DNA from 2 places in the Bacillus sp. SH7-1 genome. Region 2 is predicted to be linked to the other one. Evidence: predicted binding sites of a transcription regulator. Region 2 holds the regulator's gene; the other holds the start of a gene.
The links. The regulator LexA, encoded in region 2, represses DNA repair genes until DNA is damaged. The targets are predictions, from matches to a motif close to CGAACATATGTTCG.

Region 1 (12,299 bases), on a different contig from region 2:
ATGATATAAATGGTGGTGAATGGGTTCGTGGAGGCATGGATTTTTGAAATAATGCGGGCAGTTGGACGTTTTTTCTTACACCCTGCTGTCTATGTATTTTTAATAAGTAGTATCTTCGTTGGATACTTACGTATGTTACGAGAACGAAAGGATTTTTCCTTTAAAGTTTATGATATTTGGTTTGAACTGCGAACGTCTCTATTTGCAGGAGTTAAATACGGATTAGTTGTATCTATTATTACAATTGGACTTGGACTTGTTGTTTCTAAAGCGAGCTTATGGGTCATCTTACTTTGGACGTTATTATTTGGAATAACTGCTATGTATCGATATTTATCAGCAGCTTATACATTTAGTATCGCGATGGTATGTGTTCTATTATCTTCTAAGCTACCAGTTTCCTTCTTACAGCTTCGAGATGGTGAGGAGAGTACGATTGTATCTCTTGCTATTTTACTAGGCGTCATGCTTGTTGTAGAGGGTTTGTTGATTTCTAAAAATGCAGTAGGATATTCTACGCCGAAGGTTAGGAAGGGGAAGCGTGGGCTAAAGATTGGTTTACACGAATCCAAGCGTTTATGGATCATTCCTATTTTTATTCTTGTACCAGGTGATGCGGTAACGCAGTTTATTTCATGGTGGCCTGTCGTTTCAATCGGTTCTGATACATATTCTCTATTCCTCGTTCCATTTTTAATTGGATTTATGAGAAGGATCAGAAGTTATGAGCCGACGGAAGCTTTATTATTTACAGGAAGACGTGTCTACGGATTAGCAGGAATTGTACTTGTTTTAGGAATCGCAAGTTATTGGTGGCACGTACTTGCCATTATCGCAATGGGAGTCGCAATGCTTGGGCGTTTCACAATTTCTATGCAAGAAAAAATTGCTGATGAGACAAGACCGGCGTACTTCGCTGCACGTAATGATGGGCTTGTTGTATTAGATACAATCCCGAATACAATTGGTGCAGAGCTGAATTTACTGCCTGGAGAAATTATTACGAAAGTAAATGGAGTCATTCCAAGAAGCGCTGAGGAATTTTATGATGCGCTTCAAACGAAGACGACAGGAGCATTTTGTAAATTAGAAGTATTAGATACAAGTGGAGAGCTTCGCCTTGCTCAAACGGCGTTGTATGCTGGGGGACACCATGAATTAGGTGTTGTATTTGTTCAGCAGGAGCATGAGTGGGATTCGGAAGCCATGTAATAGCAGTGAGGGTGTCACCTTGTGGTGATACCTTTTTTTGTTGTGGAGGGATTAGTAGTAAATAAAATTTATATCGGCAATTATTGGAATATATCAGCGCAAATCGAATTATATCGACGATTATCCGGATATATCAGCGATTATTCAAATATATCGACTTTTCGGCAAAAAACGACGACTATCGTGAACCTTATTTTCAGTTTCATAGTCGAATCACTTGAATAATTATTTGATAATGGTTATCATTTAGAGAGTCTTTTTAATTTTGGAAAATGGAGGTAAGATATGCTGCGTAAATTTTTTTCTTACTATAAACCGTATAAAGGTTTATTTATACTCGACTTTTCTTGTGCAGTCGTCGCAGGATTACTAGAACTTGGCTTCCCGCTTATCGTAAATCAATTTATTGATAAGTTATTGCCAGGGCAAAACTGGACGCTTATTTTATGGGCTTGTTTCGGTTTACTTGCAGTTTATATGTTAAATGCAGGCTTACAATATGTAGTTACATATTGGGGACATATGCTTGGTGTTAACATTGAAACAGATATGAGGCAGAAATTATTTGATCACATTCAAAAGCTATCATTCAGATTTTTTGACAATAATAAAACAGGTCATTTAATTTCACGTCTTACAAACGACTTAATGGAAATTGGGGAAATTGCTCACCATGGGCCAGAAGATTTATTTATCGCTATTATGACTTTAGTTGGGGCGTTCTCATTTATGATGATGATCAACTGGAAGTTAGCGCTATTAACGTTCTTTGTCATTCCATTCCTATTATGGTTAGCGCTGTATTTCAACAAAAAAATGACAGGTACGTTTAGACGTTTATTCTCAGACGTTGCTGATTTCAATGCATGTATTGAGAACAACGTTGGTGGTATCCGCGTTGTACAAGCATTCGGAAATGAAAAGTTTGAGAAGGAGCAATTTGCTGTGAACAACGCTCGTTTCCGTACAACGAAATTAATGGCTTATAAAATTATGGCGTTAAATTCGTCAATTAGTTATATGCTCATGCGTCTCGTAACGCTCTTCGTCTTAATATGCGGTACATGGTTTGTTCTGCAAGGTGAATTAACGTACGGTGGATTTATCGGATTCGTTCTATTAACGAATATTTTCTTCCGCCCAATTGAAAAAATTAATGCAGTAATCGAAAGCTATCCGAAAGGGATTGCTGGTTTTAAGAGATATGTAGAGCTTCTTGAAACAGAGCCAGATATTGTAGATTCTAAAGATGCGATAGAAGTTAAACAGGTACATGGTGATATTCAATATGACAACATTACGTTCGGATATGAAAATAAAGAACCGATATTAAATGATATTAGTTTGAAAATCCATGCAGGTGAAACAGTTGCATTCGTTGGACCATCTGGGGCGGGGAAAACAACGTTATGTAGCTTATTACCACGTTTTTATGAACAATCATCTGGATCGATTCAAATTGATGGTATTGATACGAAAGATATGACGTTATCTTCACTTCGTAAGCAAATCGGAATTGTGCAGCAAGATGTGTTCTTATTCTCAGGAACGATACGTGAAAATATTGCTTACGGAAATTTAAAGGCGTCAGAGGCTGAAATTTGGCAGGCGGTAAAACGTGCGCAGTTAGAAGACTTAATTTACTCACAACCAGACGGTTTAGATACTGTTATCGGTGAGCGCGGCGTGAAACTTTCAGGCGGACAGAAGCAACGTCTAGCGATTGCCCGTATGTTCTTGAAAAACCCGCCAATTTTAATTTTAGATGAAGCGACTTCTGCACTAGATACAGAGACGGAACTAGCAATTCAAAAATCGCTTGCAGAATTAGCAGTTGGCCGTACAACATTAGTGATTGCGCATAGACTTGCAACGATTAAAAATGCAGATCGTATCGTCGTTGTAAATAAAGACGGTATTGCAGAGCAAGGTTCACATGATGAATTAATTGAGCGTGGCGGAGGATATAGTAGGTTATACGAAGCGCAGTTTAGTTTGTAAATATAATTTGTACTGAATTAGTGCACCATAAGTAGGTGAAAATCTCATATGGGAGGCTATAAAGTATGATTGTAACAACAACGTCTACAATTCAAGGAAAAGAAATTATTGAGTATATCGATATCGTCAATGGAGAAGCGATTATGGGCGCGAATATCGTTCGTGACCTTTTCGCTTCTGTCCGTGACGTTGTCGGCGGTCGTGCTGGCGCTTATGAAAGTAAATTAAAAGAAGCGCGCGACATCGCGATGGAAGAAATGAAAACTTTCGCAAGACAAAAAAATGCGAACGCAATTGTTGGTATCGACGTGGATTACGAAGTAGTTCGCGAAGGGATGCTAATGGTTGCTGTAAGCGGGACTGCTGTCCGTATCTAAAATGAAAAGCCGTGCTGATGCACGGCTTTTTGTTGTTATGTCTAATATTTCTATGTCGAAGTTCCAATATTTCTTGGGAAATGCGGAAGGCCCTGTCGATATATAGGGAAGACATTAGAGCACTTCTTTACATTCTTGGATTTGAACTAATAATGTTTCGTATTCTTGTTCGAGAGATTTGATGTCATCGTTTTTGTCAAACTAATTTCTATTTACTATTTTTGAATTCGTTATTATAAATTTTTGCTTTTGTCAGTGCCTCAGCATCATTTTGGATTTCATCTAGTCCATTCGCATCTCCAACAATATACCCTTCAAATGATGAACCAACAAAATCAAAGATGTATTGGAACTGGGAGATAAGCGGTAATGCTTTTAGTTTTGGATTATCTCCACCAACGATGACAACATACATTTTTTTGCCTTTCATTTTTTCTTTGAAATGAAGGGATGTATCACGCAAGCTTTGTGACCAGCGATCGACGAAGTTTTTCATATGTCCGCTCATTCCGTACCAATATAATGGTGTAGCAAAGATAATCGTGTCGTGCTCTAACATGCGTTTCGTTAACTGCTCGTAGTCATCATGTACAGTTTGGAAACCTTCTGCATCATGACGTTGATCTGTAATAGGATGAACTGTATAGTCCCGCAAGTAAATTTGTTCCGTTTCAACGCCCTCTATCATCATACGTGTTAAAGCTTCTGTATTTCCATTTTGTCTTGAACTGCCATGTATAACAAACATGTAATCATCCCTTTTCTTTTGCTTGTTTTAGGAGTGAAACGTGTTTTTGCAAATTCGTTTGAATGTTGGAAAGCAATGAGATTTGCTTTGTTACTTCATTGAGTTTATCTTCGTAAAGCATAAGGATACTACTGCACGGATTGTCGTACAGGTGCGGTTCAATTTCAAGGCAGCGCAGCATCCTTGCCGTCTCTTCTAAATTTAAGCCAATTTGCAAGTACATTTGAATAAGCTCCACTTTTTCGATAGCATTTTCATCAAAATCACGGTAGCCATTTTTGAGGCGCTTCGAAGGGAGTAATCCCTTTTCTTCGTAATGTCTTAGTGACCTTTCGCTAACGCCAGTTTCTTTTGATAATTCCCCAATTCGCAATGTGTTTCACTCCTTTTAAACATATTGTAAACCTTCACACTAATGTGAAGGTCAATGCTGTTTTTTCGCAAAAGAATCTACATGATTTAAAAACACTTGAATGGCCTTAGACGGAATAAAATATTTGCCGCGCACGATGGAGAATGGACGGATGAGTTGTTCATTTGGAACTTTGACGTGGAATAGTTCTTTTGCAAGTAGCTCTTTCCGTACAGTCCAATCAGAAAGTATAGCGATGCCAAGCCCGGCAGCGACGGCTTCCTTCACGCTTTGGATACTACTAAATGTAAAGAATCGTTTCAGTTTTAAATGGTGTTGATGAATAAATCGGTCACTATAAGCGCGTGTACCAGAACCATTTTCTCGTAATACCCATACTTGATCTTGAAGTGTGCTTTCATTCACTTCATTTGTGCGGAGCAGTGGATGATTTGGCGGGACGACGAGCTTCATTTCATCTTGCATAAACGTTTCAACGTCAACGTCGGCGTATACGACTTGCCCTTCCACTAAGCCGATATCGATTTGATTAGAGCGAAGGCTTTGCAAAACGTCTTCTGTATTAGAGATAAAAGTATGAACTTCGACGTGTGGATTTTCATTCGCATAGTTAGCAAGTATTTTTGGAAGTAAGTATTCACCAATTGTAAAACTAGCACCGATGCGAAGAGTTCCTGTTACAACGTTATGTAGTTCATTAATTTCTTGCTTAGCATCTTCATAAAGAGAGAGCATTTGCTTTGCGTGTATATATAAAATATTTCCTGCTTCGGTAACTTGAACATGTTTCGGAGAGCGCTGAATGAGTGTAGTTCCAAATTCATTTTCTAAATTGCGAATGTGCATACTTACGCCAGGCTGTGAAAGGTTTAATAATTCTGCTGCACGGGAGAAATGTTTCTGTTCAACGACAGTAACAAAAATTTTTAAAATATCTACGTTCATACGATGAGCTCCTTTCGTTTTTCTTTCATCTTATCATAAGTATTTCTGATGATAGAGATTCGGTATTGGTATTAAACTTATTATAGAAACTCTCTTATAATGTAAGTAGAAAGAACATGCATGTTCCAATACGATTATTGGAGTGGTTCAAAATGGAACAAACACTTGTTATACAAAAGAAGAAGGGCTTTGGATTTTCGCAAGGGATTGGGATTACACTATTAATCGCAATCGCTGCAAAATATTTAGCAGAGCTTCCATTTTTAAATATTATGGGACAATTAGTAATTGCTATTCTAATTGGGATGATTTGGCGTGCGGCAATTGGAGTTCCTCATGATGCAATTGCAGGGACAAACTTTGCGAGTAAGAAGTTGCTTCGCTTTGGGATCATCTTACTTGGAATGCGGTTAAATCTTGTTGATATTGCGAAGGCTGGGCCGAAAGTATTGGTCATCGCTGCGGTTGTTATTACAGTTACGATTTTCGTTGTATATGGACTAACGAAAGTATTTAAAGTAGAGAAAAAACTTGGAATTTTAACAGCGTGTGGGACGGCAATTTGCGGCGCGGCTGCGGTCGTGGCAATTGCGCCGCAAGTGAAAGCGAAGGATGATGAAACGGCAGTTGGTGCCGCAATTATTGCAATTTTAGGTACAATATTTACGCTTATTTATACGTTATTATATCCAGTGCTTGGCCTATCTCCATACGGATACGGAGTTTTCTCAGGGGCGACGCTGCATGAAATTGCTCATGTTATCGCAGCTGCGGCGCCAGGAGGAAGTACGGCTGTAGACATCGCAGTTATCGTGAAGCTAACGCGCGTTGCAATGCTCGTACCAGTAGCAATTTTAATTGGATTATGGTTTGGAAAGAGCGAAGGAAGCGAAGAAAAAAAATCGTGGCGCGACCTTCCAATTCCATGGTTCATTTTCGGATTTTTAGCGATGAGTGCAGTGCATTCGCTTGGCGTGATTCCAGAAGTTGTTGCGGGATACATTGTTGTTCTTGCTTACATGCTTATCGCAATGGCGATGGCAGGACTTGGTTTAAATGTAGAGTTTAAAACGTTCCGTAAGTTAGGAAGCAAAGCATTTGTGGCGGGGCTGATCGGTTCGGTTTGCTTATCGGTTCTTGGATACGTTCTTGTATATGCGTTAGGATTTATGTAGTAGGACGAAGAAGCTGTTCCCAAAGGTATCTGGGGACAGCTTTTTCTTATGATTATAGCGCTACGGCTGTCGATATATTAAAAAATCGCTGATATAAATTGAATTACTCTTGTACTTTGTTAGAGTAGATGTTCAGTGAAACATTTTTCTGAAATTTGTAAGGATATCTTTACTTGTAACTGGAAAATATTTATAATTTAAGTAAAGATATCTTTACTTTTGAAGGTGGAGCCTATGGGTGTGAAAAATAAAATTAAAGAATTAAGAAAGCAACATCATATAACACAAGTTGAAATGGCAAAGGCGATGCAGGTGACACGGCAGACAATCGTGGCGATTGAAAACCATCATTATAACCCGAGTCTAGAGCTATCCTTAAAAATCGCCAAATATTTTGGGATGAAGGTGGAGGAAATCTTTACGCTAGAGTAAGGGGAGGAAAAATGAACGATACTAAAAAGTTGTTTATCGGTGCGACTTTTGGATTGTTTTTGGGAGACATTATAGTTCATATTATGAATCCGGCTATACCAATTTTACCGCTCATAGTTAGTAATATTTTAGCGATTGTATTTCTAGTGTTGTATACAAATTACAAAAATCGTAAGTACAGAAAAGAAGAACTTCCCGATATAGATGAGCGAGTAAATGAAAATATAAAAAAGCATGTAAACGTCTCATTTATATTCGCATTTCTGTTGCTTATTGTTTCTATTGTTGCGAGTAAAGCAATAGGCAGGGCTGTTATACCAGTGCAAGAGATATTTATAATATGTAGTTCCTTATTTGCGGGTAGTCTCATCATAGGAGTTATGGTAGGCAAACGAGCATAGTGATAGGAGGAATGAAAAATGCAAGATGAGTTTGAGAGATTTCAGTCGGATAAAGCGTTTAAATATGTAGGGTTATTTTTCACGATTAGTTTAGCAATATGGAGTTTATATAATTTAATTGTTGACGGAAATGCTGGTATGCCTTTTGTTTTATTTGTACTAGGGCAGTTTGTTTATTTCTTTGTGAACTATTGGCCGAAGTGGAAATATAGAAATAGTAAAGAGGCTGATCGTGTATAAGTATGGCATCGACGAGTATTTTCGCAACAAGGAATAGATAGAAAAAGGGGAACTGGGATGGGATTACCGGTATTATGTGTCGCTACAGTCATATTTGCGCTTCTTTGGGGAATGCAAAATTTTTCTCGTAATCCAGTGCCAAGCATTTGTATTATGATTGGTACTGTAGGTTTATCGTATTATTTATTACTATTAGCTCATTATCATAAAACAGCAACGAGCGTTGTTGTTGGAGCGATTATTTTATTTTGTGGGCGTGCTGTACAAAAAGGATTATTTCCGTAAAAGCTGTTTATACAAAGAGTATAAACAGCTTTTTGTATTTTTTTTACAAAACACTTGAAAGTTACGTAACGTCATCTTTTATAATGAAGGGGAAGAGGTGATGGTAGTGATTTCAATACAACAATTGACGAGAGAAACAGGGGTTACGGTACGTACATTACGTTATTATGATCAAATAGATTTATTGAAGCCGAGTGGTAAAACAGAGGGTGGACATCGGTTATATAGTGAAGCTGACGTTATTCGTTTGCAACAAATTTTATTTTTAAAAGAAATGGGATTTTCATTAAAAGAAACTGCGAATATGTTAGTAAAAGGTGAGCTCGATTTAAAAAATTCGCTTGAAAAACAACTTCGGTTTGTACAGGAAGAACAAAAGAAATTTAATCGAATGGAGAGTGTTTTACAAGCAGTTGTTTATTCGGTAGATGTGGAAGGAGAAATCGATTGGAAAGTTATGTTTGAACTGATTCAGCTTTCGAAGCAGTCTTCCCGTATACGTGAAATATTTCAAAATGAAGTGTTTTCAAAGGAAGAACAAAAATTACTTCATAATTTACCAAACATGAGTAAGGAAGACCCGAATGTTTTAGAATGGGTAGATTTATTAAAGCAATTCCGTACTTTTATGAAAGACGGTAAAGAAGTAGCTAGTGATGAGGTACAAGGGGCAACGAAGAAATTAATGCAGAAATGTTTAGAAATGGCTAATGGTGATGAAGCGTTTTTAGATAAGTTATGGGAAGTTAGAAAATCGAAGGAAGATTCACAGAAAATGAGCCTGTATCCGATTGAAGAAGAACTTTTACTATATATGGATGAAGCGTTTCGTATTTATGATGAAAAGGAGAGGGATAAATGAGTATGCTCGCAGAATATCGTTGGTATTTTTTAATTGGGGCAGAGATTGTATTTTGGTTATCGGCTATCGGTTTCTTTTTACTCCGTTACGGATTTCGTTTGAAAAAAGCGAGTTTTATTATGGGGATTGTGCTACTCGTAAATGAAGTGTTTATTTTAACTTTAGGAGTAGTGGATTACTATCAAACAGGAAAGTTCTCTAACTTTCAAATCATTACTGTAATTATTTTATTGTATGCAGTTTTCTACGGGAAAAAGGATTTGAAGAAGCTTGATATATTTGCGCAAAAATTAGTTGCGAAATGGCGGAATGAGCCGGCGCCTATTATAGAAGAACAGGTAGAATTAACAGGTATGGCTTATGCGAAGCAGGAAATGAAAAATTGGTTATTGCATCTTGTTTTATTCGTCGGTGTGCACATATTCTTTTTCTTCGCGTATGGATTTATTCCATTTGAACAATGGGGCAATTGGTTAGAGTCGGGAATCGTTTTAAATAAAGCTGCAAGTCGCGTGAGCCAAGTGTGGGCGATTATATTTTTAGTTGATACAGCGATTTCATTTTCATATGTTCTTTTTCCGAAGAAGGAGAAAGGGAACAAGAAGCTACTTTCGTAGGGGAAAGTAGCTTTTTTAGTATACCAATAGTTTGTATAGGAGAGGATGACAGTAGGAAAAAGAACCAGTTTTATATGGATATTTCTCTTTAGTTTAGTGGCATGCTCACCATCTAACACTACAATTGATAAGAAGAATGATGTCATTGTAAAGGGAGCAGGAATTCTCAATCTAGATAAATTTGAAAAGTTCGTTTTGAATGTCGAGCAAAGGGAAGTTGATAAAATAAGAATTGTACAGTATACCCTTGAAGGGGACCCGATTTTTCAAACGTTAGAGTATAGTGGGAACGATATATTTTATGTGTCAGATAATAGAAAAGACAAATTTGCTGGGAAGGATAAAGGGTTACATAAAGATAGTTGTAAAAGTATTGTTAAAGAGCACCGCGAATCAGAAAGTACTTATCGGTTAATAGATTGTATGAATGAAGCTGGGCGCAATGGATATGACTTAGTATATGTACCTAAAAAATAGAATTAATAGAGGAAGGAAGTATTTACTCCTTCCTTTTTCTATGTATATATTGTCGAAAACTTTACCGAATATCTGTTCGTTTTTTTAGGTTTTTTATGGGCATTCGTGGTAAAATAATAATACAGATTTTTATGAGGAGGTCGGATTTTCCTTGGAACATCAATTTGAAATTGTCTCAGCGTATTCCCCGCAAGGTGATCAGCCGGTAGCTATAGAGAAGCTTGTAGAGGGAATTAATAGTGGAAAGAAAAAGCAAGTGTTGCTTGGAGCGACAGGAACGGGTAAGACATTTACGATTTCAAATGTCATTAAAGAAGTGCAAAAGCCAACACTTGTTATGGCTCATAATAAAACGTTAGCAGGGCAGTTATATAGTGAGTTGAAAGACTTTTTCCCGAATAATGCAGTTGAATATTTTGTTAGTTATTACGATTATTATCAGCCAGAAGCGTATGTACCACAAACAGATACGTTTATTGAAAAGGATGCACAGATTAATGATGAAATTGATAAATTGCGTCACTCGGCAACGTCTGCATTATTTGAACGGGATGATGTAATTATCGTTGCGAGTGTTTCGTGTATATATGGTTTAGGTTCTCCGGAAGAATACCGTGAGTTAGTTGTTTCACTTCGAGTTGGTATGGAGAAGGACCGCAATCAATTGCTTCGTGAACTTGTTGATGTACAGTATGGACGTAATGATATTGATTTCAAGCGTGGTACATTCCGTGTGCGCGGAGATGTAGTTGAAATCTTCCCGGCATCACTTGACGAGCATTGTATTCGAATTGAATTCTTCGGTGATGAAATCGATCGTATTCGTGAAGTAAATGCGTTAACAGGTGAAGTATTAGCAGAACGTGATCATGTAGCAATCTTCCCAGCATCTCACTTCGTTACACGTGAAGAGAAAATGAAGGTCGCTATTGAAAATATCGAAAAAGAATTAGAAGAACGTTTAAAGGAGTTAAATGATAACGGTAAGTTATTAGAAGCGCAGCGTATAGAGCAACGTACACGTTATGATTTAGAAATGATGCGCGAGATGGGCTTTTGTTCAGGGATTGAAAACTATTCCCGTCATTTAACACTTCGTCCAGCAGGTGCAACGCCGTATACGTTATTAGACTATTTCCCGAAAGATTTCTTAATCGTTATGGATGAGTCGCACGTATCAGTACCACAAGTAAGAGCGATGTATAACGGTGACCAAGCACGTAAACAAGTGCTTGTGGATCATGGATTCCGTCTGCCATCAGCTTTAGATAATAGACCGCTCACATTTGATGAGTTTGAAGAGAAAACAAATCAAGTTATTTACGTTTCAGCAACGCCAGGACCGTATGAGTTAGAGCAGTCGCCAGAAGTAATAGAACAAATTATTCGTCCAACAGGGCTTTTAGATCCACCAATCGATATACGACCAATTGAAGGGCAAATTGACGATTTATTAGGAGAGATTCAAGATCGCATTGCAAAAAATGAACGTGTATTGATTACGACTTTAACGAAAAAAATGTCAGAGGATTTAACGGATTACTTAAAAGATGTAGGAATTAAAGTGAACTATCTTCACTCTGAAATTAAAACATTAGAACGTATTGAAATTATCCGTGACCTTCGCCTTGGTAAGTTTGATGTACTTGTCGGTATTAACTTATTACGGGAAGGATTAGATATTCCAGAAGTATCACTTGTAGCTATTTTAGATGCTGATAAGGAAGGGTTCTTGCGTTCAGAGCGTTCACTAATTCAAACAATTGGTCGTGCCGCGCGTAATGAAAACGGCCGCGTTATTATGTACGCAGATCGTATAACAAGATCGATGGGAATTGCGATTGAAGAAACGCAACGTCGTCGTACTATACAAGAAGCTTACAATGAAGAGCATGGTATTACGCCGAAAACGATTCAAAAAGGCGTGCGTGATGTAATCCGTGCAACGACAGCTGCTGAAGAGCCGGAAACATATGAAGCAACGCCAGCTAAGAAGATGACGAAAAAAGAGCGTGAAAAGACAATTGCGAAGATGGAAGCAGAAATGAAAGAAGCAGCAAAAGCGTTAGACTTCGAGCGTGCAGCTGAATTAAGAGATTTACTATTAGAATTAAAAGCGGAAGGGTGAACAGAGTGAGTAAGAGCAAGGATTGT
Region 2 (12,299 bases):
ATTCTTTGTACTCAGCTGTTTGAGCTTCAAAGCGATCCATAGATGGCATGCTGACAACAGCTGCGTCTACACCGTCTACTGCTAGAGCTTTTTGTGCTTCAATAGCTAGACTTACTTCAGATCCAGTTGCAAGTAAGATTACATCAGCTGTTTCTTTCTTGCTTGCAGAAACTACATACGCACCTTTTGCTACTTTTTCATACGTATCGTCTTTTGCACCTTCTAATGTTGGAAGGTCTTGACGAGTTAATACTAAAGCAGTTGGTTTATTTGTAGATTCAAGAGCTAGTCTCCAAGCTGCAACAGATTCGTTACCGTCAGCTGGACGAATAACAGATACATTTGGCATTGCACGAAGCGCTGCTAATTGCTCGATTGGTTCATGTGTTGGACCATCTTCACCAACAGCGATACTGTCGTGTGTGAATACATACGTTACTGGCAATTGCATTAATGCTGCAAGACGAATTGCTGGACGTAAGTAGTCAGAGAATACGAAGAACGTACCACCGTAAGTTTTTAAACCACCATGTAGTGCAATACCGTTCATTGCCGCACCCATTGCGAACTCACGTACACCGTACCAAATGTTTTTACCGCTGTAATCATCTCTTGTAAAGTCTTTTTCGTTATTCATGTATGTTTTGTTAGAACCAGCAAGGTCAGCAGATCCACCGAAGAATGATGGTACAGACTCTGCAATTGCATTAATTACAGCACCTGAAGAATTACGAGTTGCTGCTTTAGATCCTAATTCATAAGTTGGTAAGTTTTGCTCCCAACCTTCTGGAAGTTGACCGTTCATTGCTGCTTGCAATTCGTTTGCTAATTCTGGATATGCTTGCGCATATTCGCCTAACATTGTATTCCAAGCTGCTTGCGCAGTTTCACCAACATCTTGTACTGTTTTGCGGAAGTTGTCATATACTTCTTCTGCAACATGGAAGTCTTGCTCAGCAGTCCAAGCATATGCTTCTTTTGTTAATTTTGTTTCGTCTACACCAAGTGGAGAACCATGTGAAGCTGATTTTCCTGATTTGTTTGGAGAACCGAAACCAATTGTCGTTCTTACTTCAATTAGCGTTGGGCGTTTTTCGTCAGCTTTCGCTTCTTCAATTGCTTTCGCGATTGCTTCAATATCATTTCCATCCTCAACACGGATTACTTGCCATCCGTATGCTTTATAACGATCTTCTACACTTTCAGAGAATGAACGATTTAAATCGCCATCTAATGAAATATCGTTTGAATCGTATAACACAACAAGACGACCTAATTGTAAATGAGCAGCTAATGAAGATGCTTCAGCTGAAACGCCTTCCATTAAATCTCCATCACCACAAATAGCGTATGTATGATGATCTACTACATTATACGCATCACGGTTATATTTAGCCGCTAAGTGTCTTTCAGCCATCGCCATACCTACCGCAGTTGCAATACCTTGTCCAAGTGGACCAGTAGTTGCATCTACACCAGCTGTATGACCGTACTCAGGATGTCCTGGAGTTTTGCTTCCCCATTGACGGAAGTTCTTTAAATCATCCATTGTTACATCATAACCAGATAGGTGAAGTAGGCTGTATAATAACATTGAACCATGACCTGCAGATAATACGAAACGATCACGGTTAAACCACGTTGGGTTATTTGGATTGTGTTTCATAAATTGAGTCCATAATGTATAAGCCATTGGTGCTGCACCCATTGGCATTCCTGGGTGACCAGAGTTTGCTTTTTCAATCGCATCGATGGATAATGTGCGAATCGTGTTGATAGAAAGTTGTTCGATTGAATGTGACATGCTATTCTTCCCTTCGCTTATATTAGTAAACGTTTTATACATTTATATGATAGCTTCCCACGCAAGATTATACAACATGTATCGACAAATATGTTGATGTTTTTTTGATTTTTTATAAAAAAATCAATGATTTCGGGAATGTATGGGTATTCAATATGACATACTTTTTCATTGTTTTTATTTTAAAAAGAAAGAGAATTATCTGTATATTTATTCATCAACTTCAAATTCCATAATGCAAAATATACCCTTCCCCACTTTTTACTCTACGCAACAAACGAATAAAAGACTTTAAATGTTGGCATAATTTATCTCGATCAAATATACACCTTTCATATTCTCCATCAGTATTATTGGCGTTTTCTCATTGAAACTGGCCTCTCAGTTCAATTGCTTCTGCCACTAAAGAAAATATGCTAACTAGCTAACTAGCGAACAAAATAACTGTTCTGCTATCACTGCCCCTTGCTGTTCAATTTTTGTAATACCATAATAATGAATTCCAAACCCTTATGCTCTTTTAGTAGGACAATAAACTGGCATCCAATAGATAAAATCTAATAGCTACACGATTAGCTCATCACTTAATACAACGTACTCATCTACCTTGGCCTCTTCTTTATATAAAATACAATATTCAATCCAATCCACACCTTTAAAATCCAATCTTTTTTCATTTAAAATAAATACGAACTCGTGCCGTAAAGCCAAAATACCACCCCCTATTTCCCACATTCATTATTCCTATTATATAAAAAAGCACCTTTATAGGTGCTTTTAAAATAAATCATACAATTTTCTTCCTTATCGAACTTGAAATAAAATCAATGATAATGACCATTAAAATGATGCCCAATAAAATAATTCCCACACGCGACCAATTGCGTGAACTCAGTGCAAAAATTAAAGGCGTACCAATACCCCCTGCTCCAATAACACCTAAAATAGCAGCGGATCGTACATTAATTTCGAACCTGTATAACGTATACGATAGAAAATCTGGTAATACTTGTGGCAATACTGCATACCAAAGTATTTGAAACCGATTTGCACCCGTTGCTATTAACGCTTCTGTCGGTCCCTTATCTATATTCTCGATTCCTTCTGAATATAGTTTTCCTAACATCCCAATAGAGTGTAATCCTAAAGCTAGAACTCCAGCAAAAGAGCCTGGTCCAACAGCTTTTATAAATAAAAGGGCCATAACTAATTCAGGAAATGTACGAACAAAACTAAGTACAAATTTCCCAGTTCCTGAAGTTAATCTTCCACTGCTCATATTCGTTGCCGCCCAAAAAGCGAATGGAACAGATAAAAAGGCAGAAATAAATGTACCTAATATTGCAATTGCCAACGTATCAATTAAACCATGTAATAAATCTTCACCATCTGGCAAAGATACATACGCCCAATCTGGATTCAATACACCTGTCATAATTGCTTTTGTAATTTCTCCTGCTGTATCCTTAATTCCCTCTAGCGGTACTCCTGAGAAAGCCCATACATAAACAAATGTAAGTGCTATAAAAATAAACCAGCGATATACACTCGGTTTCTTCGGTTTTGGTACGATTACCGTCGTTTTGCTCATTATAATTTCTCCCGCAACAATGTACTTACATAATCAATTAACAATACAACAACAAGAGTATAGATAATAATAGATGCAGTTTGTTGATATTGTAAAAAACCAAGTGTACGGTCATAATATAATCCAATACCACCTGCTCCTACTAAACCTAAAACAGCTGCTGCACGTACGTTCACCTCAAATGTATAAAGAACATAGGAGATAAAATGTGCTTTCACTTGCGGAATTACCCCATAAACAATCCATTGCACTTTATTTGCTCCTACTGCTGTCATCGCCTCTAATGGACCTGGGTCAATCGATTCAATTGACTCATACAACAATTTCGCCACGAGCCCAATTGAGAAAAAAGTAAGAGCCAAAATACCTGGAAGTGGTCCTATTCCAAAAATAGCTACAAAAATCGCCGCTAATAATAAATCTGGTATCGTTCGGATAAAATTTAAAATCAATCGAGCTGGACCGTACAAAAATGTACTAGTAAACACATTACTTGCCGCAAATAGTGCCAGTGGAATAGCTAAAATCGCTCCTAAAGTCGTCCCAATAGTTGCCATACGTATTGTATCCAACATCGCTGTTGTAATAACTTGAAAATAACTCCAATCTGGCGGCACCATCTCTTTTAACAAGTCAATCATATTAGGAAAACCAACTACTAGTTTTGAAAATGATGCGTCGACCTGTACACTACTTCCCCACAACAGCAAAATGACTAGAATAGCCGTTAACATATGTTTCAACTTACTCGGCGGCTTTGGTATCGATTTCGAATATATCGTCACGTCATTCATTTAACTGCCACCTCTAATAATTCACTTTTCTGCGCTACGTCTCCATAAATTTCAGCAAATTTTTCATCCGTTGCCTCTTCTACTGAACCATCAAAAACAATTTCGCCTGCATGTAATCCAATAATGCGTGTTGCATATTGCCTAGCTAAATCAGTAGAATGTAAGTTTACAATTGTTGTAATCCCAAAATCTTCATTAATTTTTTTCAAATCATCTAATACTTGCTTTGTTGTTAGCGGATCTAACGACGCAACAGGTTCATCTGCCAATATAATTTTCGCTTCTTGCACCAACGCTCTAGCAATCGATACACGTTGCTGTTGTCCTCCTGATAATTCATCAGCTCGCGCATATGCTTTTTCTAAAATATTCACCCTTTTTAACGATTGAAAAGCAAGCTCCAAATCTTCTTTTGGAAATAGACCTAACGTTGTACGTAAAGTCGAATGATACCCAACACGGCCAGCTAATACATTTTTCAATACCGTTGATCGCTTTACAAGGTTAAAACTTTGAAAAATCATACCAATATCTCGGCGCATACGGCGTAATCCTTTTCCTTTTGCAGCAGTAATAGACTCACCTTCAATCATGATTTCGCCTTCTGTAATCTCATGAAGACGATTTACCGATCTGAGAAGTGTGGACTTTCCAGCCCCGGACAGCCCCACCATTACAACAAATTCGCCTTTTTCAATTTTCAAGTTTATATTATTCAATCCTTTTGTACCATTCGGATATACTTTGGAAACATTTCGAAACTCTATCACACATCTTACCTACCTTCTATGAATTCAAAACGGCAAACTAACTGAAAACATACCTTTCCAGTTAGCTGCCATTTCCATATGTATTATTGCGTTTTTACTTTCTTCCCATATTCACGAACGATATCAAATTTACTATCATCAGATTTAACATATCCTTCATGTGAATATACTTCTTTTATGATTTTGTGACCTTCCTCATTCTTTCCTATTTCAATGAAAGCATCCTGTAATTTCTTGCTCCACTCTTCATCTAAATCAGAGCGTACCGAAATCGTATCGTTTGGAATCTTCTCCGTAAATTTCACTATTTTCGTTTGATCGAATATATTCGGATAATCTTTTTTTACAATATTACGAGCATCTTGGAATACAACAGCTGCATCTACATCACCATTTAAAAGAGCAATAAGCGACTGATCGTGACCTTTTAATGTAACAGGTTTCACATCTTTTAACGGATCAACACCCTCTTTTAATAGTACAGCCGCAGGCCATACATATCCCGCTGATGACGTTACATCTTGATAACCAATTTTTTTACCTTTTAAATCTTTTACACTATTAATATTTGAATCTTTCTTAACAACAAATTCAGATTTATAAAAGTCTACTAAATCCTTTGTAGGAGCTCCTGTTTCATCGTCCACTCCAAAACGTTGTGCTTGTAAAATTACGTTTGCAGCCTTTTTTTCATGCGCTAGCACATACGCTGTTGGGGGTAAAAATCCTACATCTACTTGCTTAGATGCCATCGCTTCTACAATTGTATTGTAATTCGTTGAAATACTAACTTTTACTGGAATATTTAATTTATCACTTAGTAGCTTTTCTAATGGTTTTGCCTTCGCCTCTAACGTATCTGCATTTTGAGAAGGAACAAATTGAACATTTAAAGTCTTCGGTACATACCCTTTTTTCGTATCTTCATTTTTACTTGCGCTTGATTCCTTCGTTCCACAGCCACTTAATAATCCCGCCGCTAGTACAACCGTCGTACTCATTGCAAAAACTTTTTTCAACATATAAATGCCTCCATTTTTGTTGTTATAAAATAACCTTCCGTAAACATGAAGAAATATATCATACATTTTCACGAATAATTGCTTATTTACAGAATCTTTACACATTCTATACATTCTCATTAAAATTCTCTTCATATATTTGATATGCTTAATTAATAGATAACAATAGAAAAGGTGAATGATATTGAATCAAACTCAAATTGTGACTTTAAACATCTTATTAACAAGTGATATACATGGCACTGTTTATCCAATTCACTACCAAGATAACTCCAAAGCTGAAATTGGTTTAGCTAAAATTTCTACTCTTATAAAAAAAGAACGATCCGAAAATACAAACGTTCTTTTAATTGATAACGGTGACTTCATACAAGGAACACCATTTACTTATCATTACGCTACTTATGAAAAAGATAAGAAAAATCCAATGTCTTTATTAGCGAACTATTTACGTTATGATGCTGCAGTTATTGGAAATCATGAATTTAATTATGGAATGGATGTATTAAACAATGCTATTTCTACTGCAAACTTTCCGTATCTATCAGCAAATATTTTAGACATAAACAGAAACGAACCTTATTTTGGGAAACCATATATAATAAAACATATTGAATCAAATATAAAAATTGCTATTTTAGGGGTGACAACGCATTACATTCCCAATTGGGAACAACCCCATCACATTAAAGATTTACAATTTGAAGATGCATTAGAAACAACAAAAAATTGGGTTTCTTACATTCGCGAACACGAGAAACCAGATTTACTTGTCGTAGCGTATCATGGGGGATTCGAACGTGATTTACAAACTGGGGTACCGAGTGAAGTTTTAACAGGTGAAAACCAAGGATATGCAATGTGTCATGAAATTGAAGGCATAGATATTTTACTAACAGGCCACCAACACCGTGAAATTGCTCACACCGCAATAAATGGTGTAACAGTTTTACAAACCGGATGCAATGGACACTTCATTGGAAAAGTAACAGTAACATTCGAAAAAATAAAACAAAAATGGATAAAAAAAGAGAGTTGTTCACAATTATTGCCCGTGCAAGGAATTGCGACGGACCAAGATATTCTTTCCTTGGTTACCAATTATGAAGAAAAAACACAAAGTTGGCTCGATCAACCTATTGGACTAATCTATGGGGACATGCGAATTTTAGATGCTATGCAAACTCGTTTGCAAGACCATTCTTTTATTGAATTCATAAATAAAATACAGATGGATATAGCTAATGTTTCCATTTCTTGTACAAGCTTATTCCATAATACATCTCCAGGTTTCCCGAAATGTGTAACAATGCGTGACATCGTTTCTAATTATATTTATCCAAATACATTAAAAGTAATTAGAATAACTGGAGCGGATATAAAAGATGCTCTCGAACTCTCTGCTTCTTATTTCACATTAAAAGCAGATGGAACCATCATCGTAAACCCTAGCTACATAGAACCAAAACCGCAACACTATAATTACGATATGTGGGAAGGAATTTCGTACGTATTAAATATTTCCAAACCAATTGGTGAGAGAGTAGAATCTTTACAGTATAAAGGCACTCCTCTTAATATGGATGAAGAATATGACGTCGTTATGAATAATTATCGCGCAAGCGGCGGAGGGAACTTCTTTATGTTTCAAAATAAGCCTGTAATAAAAGACATAACAACAGATATGTCTGAACTTATTGCTAACTATATATTGAAGCACAAAAAAATAGAAGCAACAATCAATAACAACTGGAAAGTTATTAACTAACGAATATAATAAATAAAAAAAGATGGGCTTCGCCCATCTTTTAGTTTAATTTTGCATTATCTTGCTTTTTTAAAGCTTTTAATTTCGCCGGCGTAACATCAGTACCTTGTTCGTTAACGACTTTAATTCCTTTAAGTTCGTTTAACATATTTTGACGAAATCCTTTTAAATATTGTTCACGTAGCGATTGACGCTCACGTTGTTCTTCTTCAGTTAGACCTTCAGCTTTTGCTTTTTTCGCTAAGAAGTTAATGCGTTCAACGAGTTCGTGACTAAGCATCTCGAATCCCCCTTCTAATCAAAACTGATTATTATCATACAATAGTTACTCTTCTTTATCAAGCAATTGCTTTGTATACTCTACATATCTACGATGTACCGTCGCTTTTGAAACATTATGCCCAAAGCCGCGAAGCGTTGCTGCAATTTCTTCGAAAGTAAGTTCATTCTTGCGCAAACGCACAATTTCCTCAATCGGCACTTCTTTCTTCTCTCGTCCTACGCTTAAATGACGATTCTTTAAATTATTTTCTGGACGATAGCCCTTTTCTACTGCGCGTTGCATACCACGTTTAATTTTCAAATTATGAATCTTTCTTTGATACTCTTCAACAATACCAATAATATCTAATACCATCGAATCCGAATCCGACAATTGTAATTCTCCATTATGCGTATGCGTGTATACTTTTATTCCCTCTTTATGTAAACAGTGCATTAATGCAATCTTTGCATTTCCCCTACCAAGGCGCGTTTCATCTTGTATGAGTAGCACATCAATTTGTTCGTCTCGAATTGTATCTAGCACTTCTAATATTCCATCACGTTCAATTGTATAACCGCTAGCCTGCTCTTCAATCACCTTAGTAACATTCATTTGATAGCGCTCCGCTAAATGCAATAATTCATCTTTTTGACGTAATAATGATGTTTCTTGCGCTTCTTTTGTTGTACTCACACGTGCATAAATAATTGCATTCATTATGAACCCCTCTTTCTCACTATTATTTCCCTTCAGTGTAACATAAATTCGCCTTTTGTTCGAACTTATGTTTGTAGAATGTTTTTTCACATGTTATACTTATTAATAAGAAAAATGAAAGAAAACGAGGTGTTAGAAAACATGGAAAAGTTAACGAAACGCCAGCAAGACATTCTCGACTTTATTAAGCTAAAAGTACAAGAAAAAGGATATCCACCTTCCGTACGTGAAATCGGTCAAGCAGTCGGCCTCGCTTCTAGTTCTACAGTGCACGGACATTTATCAAGATTAGAAGAAAAAGGATACATTCGACGCGATCCAACAAAACCACGAGCAATCGAAATTTTAGGTGATGACCGAATGGATACAGAAACACAATCTGTTATTCAAGTTCCAATCATCGGAAAAGTTACTGCTGGATTACCAATTACAGCAGTTGAAAGTGTAGAAGATCACTTCCCACTTCCAGCTAGCATTGTTGCTGGAGCAGATCAAGTGTTTATGTTACGTATTTCTGGAGATAGTATGATTGAAGCTGGTATTTTCGATGGAGATCTAGTTGTTGTTCGCCAACAACAGTCTGCATATAATGGTGAAATTGTAGTCGCTTTAACAGAAGATAACGAGGCAACTGTTAAACGTTTCTATAAAGAAAAAGACCATTTCCGCCTACAACCGGAAAACTCTTCATTAGAACCTATCATTTTAAAACAAGTGTCAGTTATCGGTAAAGTAATTGGCGTGTATCGTGATTTACATTAAGAATATAAAAAAGATAATTACCTTATATATATACGGTAATTATCTTTTTTGTATTTTGATAGATTTTCATACATTCTATTTCTTATAAACGCGTTTCAATCGTCACATCTCCAGCAGCAGTTTTACCGCTAATCTTTTTACTCCCATTACCAATTGTTACGTTTTTATTTTCTTCATTAAAAATTGTTACATCTCCAGCAGCACTTTGTCCGGTGATTACCGCATCTTGTGGTTTTTCCGATAAAATAATATCTACATCTCCAGCAGTTGAACTTGCTTCTAGATTATACGTAGAATCATGATCTAGAATATTTATTTCCCCACTGGTCGTTTTTGCAGTCACTTTCCCTATTACTTTTTTAAAGTTCAGCTCACCAGCTTTTGTAGATCCCTCCACATTCTTAGCCGTTACACGTTTCAAATCCACTTCACCAGCAAGTGTCTCAACACTTACACGGTCACTTTTCACATCACTTATGTCGATTTGTCCAGCAGATGAATTTACTTTTACATCTTGGTAAGAGCGTTCAGGTACAAGGAGAGTCAATGTAGACGTTTGAAACCTAAAATCGTAAAAGGAAAAATCAAATGAAGCACCTTTTTCTCTTTCCCCAATGATTTTTAATGTGTCACCATCTTCAGCAATACGAACCTCTTGTTTACGTGTATCTCCTGATTGCTTTACATAAAAAGAAGAGTCAGGAGATTTTTGGACAACAATATCCCCGGCATCTAACTTAACTTCTATATTTTTTAATGTTTCATTTTTGATTATATCTTCTTTGTTTCCTTTTTCTGCAGTTTGCACTGCTTTTTCATATGTTTGTGAAATCCCAATTACTCCAATAATGATACAAGCGATTGCTACTAACAATATTTTTTTCATCATCTACTCCCCTTTTATCATTTTGAAGTTCCATATTACATAACGTACGCATAGCCTTTTAAACCACTTCGTACTATAATAAGCGATAATACATAACAACAAACCTACTCCAACAAACGTTATACTAACGAATAAATCCAACCATATAAAAGTACCCATAAATACTTTTCCAATTACGAAAAATGGTGTCACTACACTAGCAATCCCACCGACCCAAAAAGAAAATATAAAAGCAATAATTGCAACTAACGGGCCTAACACAATAATGAAATTAAACAAACTAAGTCCAATTGCTGCCATGACAGCTCTTGTCACATTTGAAGTTGATGGATCTTTTTTCATTTCATCGAAACGATACATCGCAAGCAATTCTTTTGCAATTACTTTCGGAGAGCCAAGCCCCTCTATTATTTCCGATTCAGTTTTCCCCTCTTCTATCCCAAACTGAAAATGCTCTTCATAATCAAATAAAATATCTTTCCTCTCTTCGTCTGGTAACTTTCTAAGATGACTTGATAATTCCTTAAGAAACTGTTCTTTACTCATGCCATTCCACCCCTTCAATAATTTCTTGTACGCCTTTCGCAAAATCACGCCACTCTGTTACCAACAAATTCAGTTGCGTTTCCCCTTGCTCAGTTAGTTGATAATATTTACGAGGCGGCCCCTCCGTAGATTCTTTTAAATACGTTTGAAAATATCCTTCTTTCGTTAAACGACGTAATAAAGGATACACTGATCCTTCCGATATTAAAAATTTATTTGAGATTTGCTGAACAAGTTCATAACCGTAGCAATCCTTACGTTTCACAAGTGCCAACACACACAGTTCTAACACACCTTTTTTAAACTGAACGTTCAAGGATAGTCCTCCTTTCTCATTTCAGTACTGTTCAATACACGGTACCTTCATTATCCATAATATACCACTTAGTATTGTTTATTGCAAGGTACTATATTTTAAAACACTTGAACTTTAATATTAAACATATCCGATACCGAACAAAACATATCATACATTTTTTTATACCCATAGATATTACGCATGTTACTTTTACTTATCCACTCTTTTGGAACAAACAAATCATTCGAATTTCACCACGTTACATTAAAAATATGGAATAAAACTTTAAATACCTCCATAATTTTTTTCGGGCATTTTTGAGGCGTCTATTCAATTCATTTCAACTAACAACTATATTGCCCACAAACAAAAAAAGCCTTAATACCGTAGTATCAAGGCTCTTTAATCTCTTAGTAAAGAGACATATATTGATCGCGTTCCCATTGGTGAACTTGTGTTCTAATCAAGCTTCACACCCTAATAACAAATCAAAATAATCACGGAACCGCTATTTATAAGGAATCTTAAAAATTTGAAACTCAAAACAAATAATATTGTTTCATTATTTTGTGGGCATTTTGTGGGTACTTTTGTGGGCATCTATTAATCAAAAAACAAAAGAGCACAGCGTGTATATAAAGTGCTACCAACACTCTGTATACCATCCGCCTACTCTGGATAGGCAAACACTTGCTGTACTCTTACGGACTATTTTACAGTACGTAAGGGCTCCTTAGCAACAGTTTGCTTACATCTGGCATTCTGTTGCTTTTTTGTTTTATACAAAGGGGCCTATATAATATGGAAAAGAAGCGTATCGATGTTATCGCAACTAAAGAATCCTTCCACAACTTATCATCATTCAAATATGTGGAAGAACTAAATAAAACTGTACGTGCATACAGAGACACTATCCGTATGTCTATTAAACGTACTGACGTACAATCTAAACTTATTACGTTACTTGAAATTTTAAAGCGTCACAGCTGCAAATATGTAGGTGTTAGTTTCCTATGCAAAAATAGAATAGCTGAAAAAATGGAAGTTTCATATAAAACTGTACAACGTTTAATGAA

Region 1: a site for LexA is predicted at 10,211-10,224, ahead of uvrB (excinuclease ABC subunit B). Genes of this name have one in related genera too.

Annotation. Positions count from the first base shown of each region.
Region 1 is NZ_QNUD01000003.1:145,285-157,583, reverse strand. Features, by position in the region: gene DN390_RS01730 (PDZ domain-containing protein) at 10-1,212, shown strand; gene DN390_RS01725 (ABC transporter ATP-binding protein) at 1,498-3,213, shown strand; gene DN390_RS01720 (heavy metal-binding domain-containing protein) at 3,279-3,590, shown strand; gene DN390_RS01710 (flavodoxin family protein) at 3,799-4,338, opposite strand; gene DN390_RS01705 (MerR family transcriptional regulator) at 4,343-4,711, opposite strand; gene DN390_RS01700 (LysR family transcriptional regulator) at 4,763-5,656, opposite strand; gene DN390_RS01695 (YeiH family protein) at 5,809-6,831, shown strand; gene DN390_RS01690 (helix-turn-helix transcriptional regulator) at 7,066-7,263, shown strand; gene DN390_RS01685 (hypothetical protein) at 7,275-7,664, shown strand; gene DN390_RS01680 (hypothetical protein) at 7,683-7,904, shown strand; gene DN390_RS01675 (hypothetical protein) at 7,962-8,189, shown strand; gene DN390_RS01670 (MerR family transcriptional regulator) at 8,290-9,051, shown strand; gene DN390_RS01665 (hypothetical protein) at 9,048-9,668, shown strand; gene DN390_RS01660 (DUF4362 domain-containing protein) at 9,714-10,145, shown strand; gene uvrB (excinuclease ABC subunit B) at 10,297-12,273, shown strand; gene uvrA (excinuclease ABC subunit UvrA) at 12,279-12,299, shown strand, end outside.
Region 2 is NZ_QNUD01000017.1:44,430-56,728, reverse strand. Features, by position in the region: gene tkt (transketolase) at 1-1,804, opposite strand, end outside; partial or broken gene DN390_RS31770 (coproporphyrinogen III oxidase) at 2,028-2,515, opposite strand; gene phnE (phosphonate ABC transporter, permease protein PhnE) at 2,592-3,395, opposite strand; gene phnE (phosphonate ABC transporter, permease protein PhnE) at 3,395-4,189, opposite strand; gene phnC (phosphonate ABC transporter ATP-binding protein) at 4,186-4,959, opposite strand; gene DN390_RS16165 (phosphate/phosphite/phosphonate ABC transporter substrate-binding protein) at 5,043-5,981, opposite strand; gene DN390_RS16160 (bifunctional metallophosphatase/5'-nucleotidase) at 6,166-7,749, shown strand; gene DN390_RS16155 (DUF896 domain-containing protein) at 7,790-8,029, opposite strand; gene DN390_RS16150 (YneB family resolvase-like protein) at 8,075-8,731, opposite strand; gene lexA (transcriptional repressor LexA) at 8,873-9,493, shown strand; gene DN390_RS16140 (DUF4097 family beta strand repeat-containing protein) at 9,576-10,382, opposite strand; gene DN390_RS16135 (DUF1700 domain-containing protein) at 10,383-10,925, opposite strand; gene DN390_RS16130 (PadR family transcriptional regulator) at 10,918-11,241, opposite strand; gene DN390_RS16125 (helix-turn-helix domain-containing protein) at 12,025-12,299, shown strand, end outside.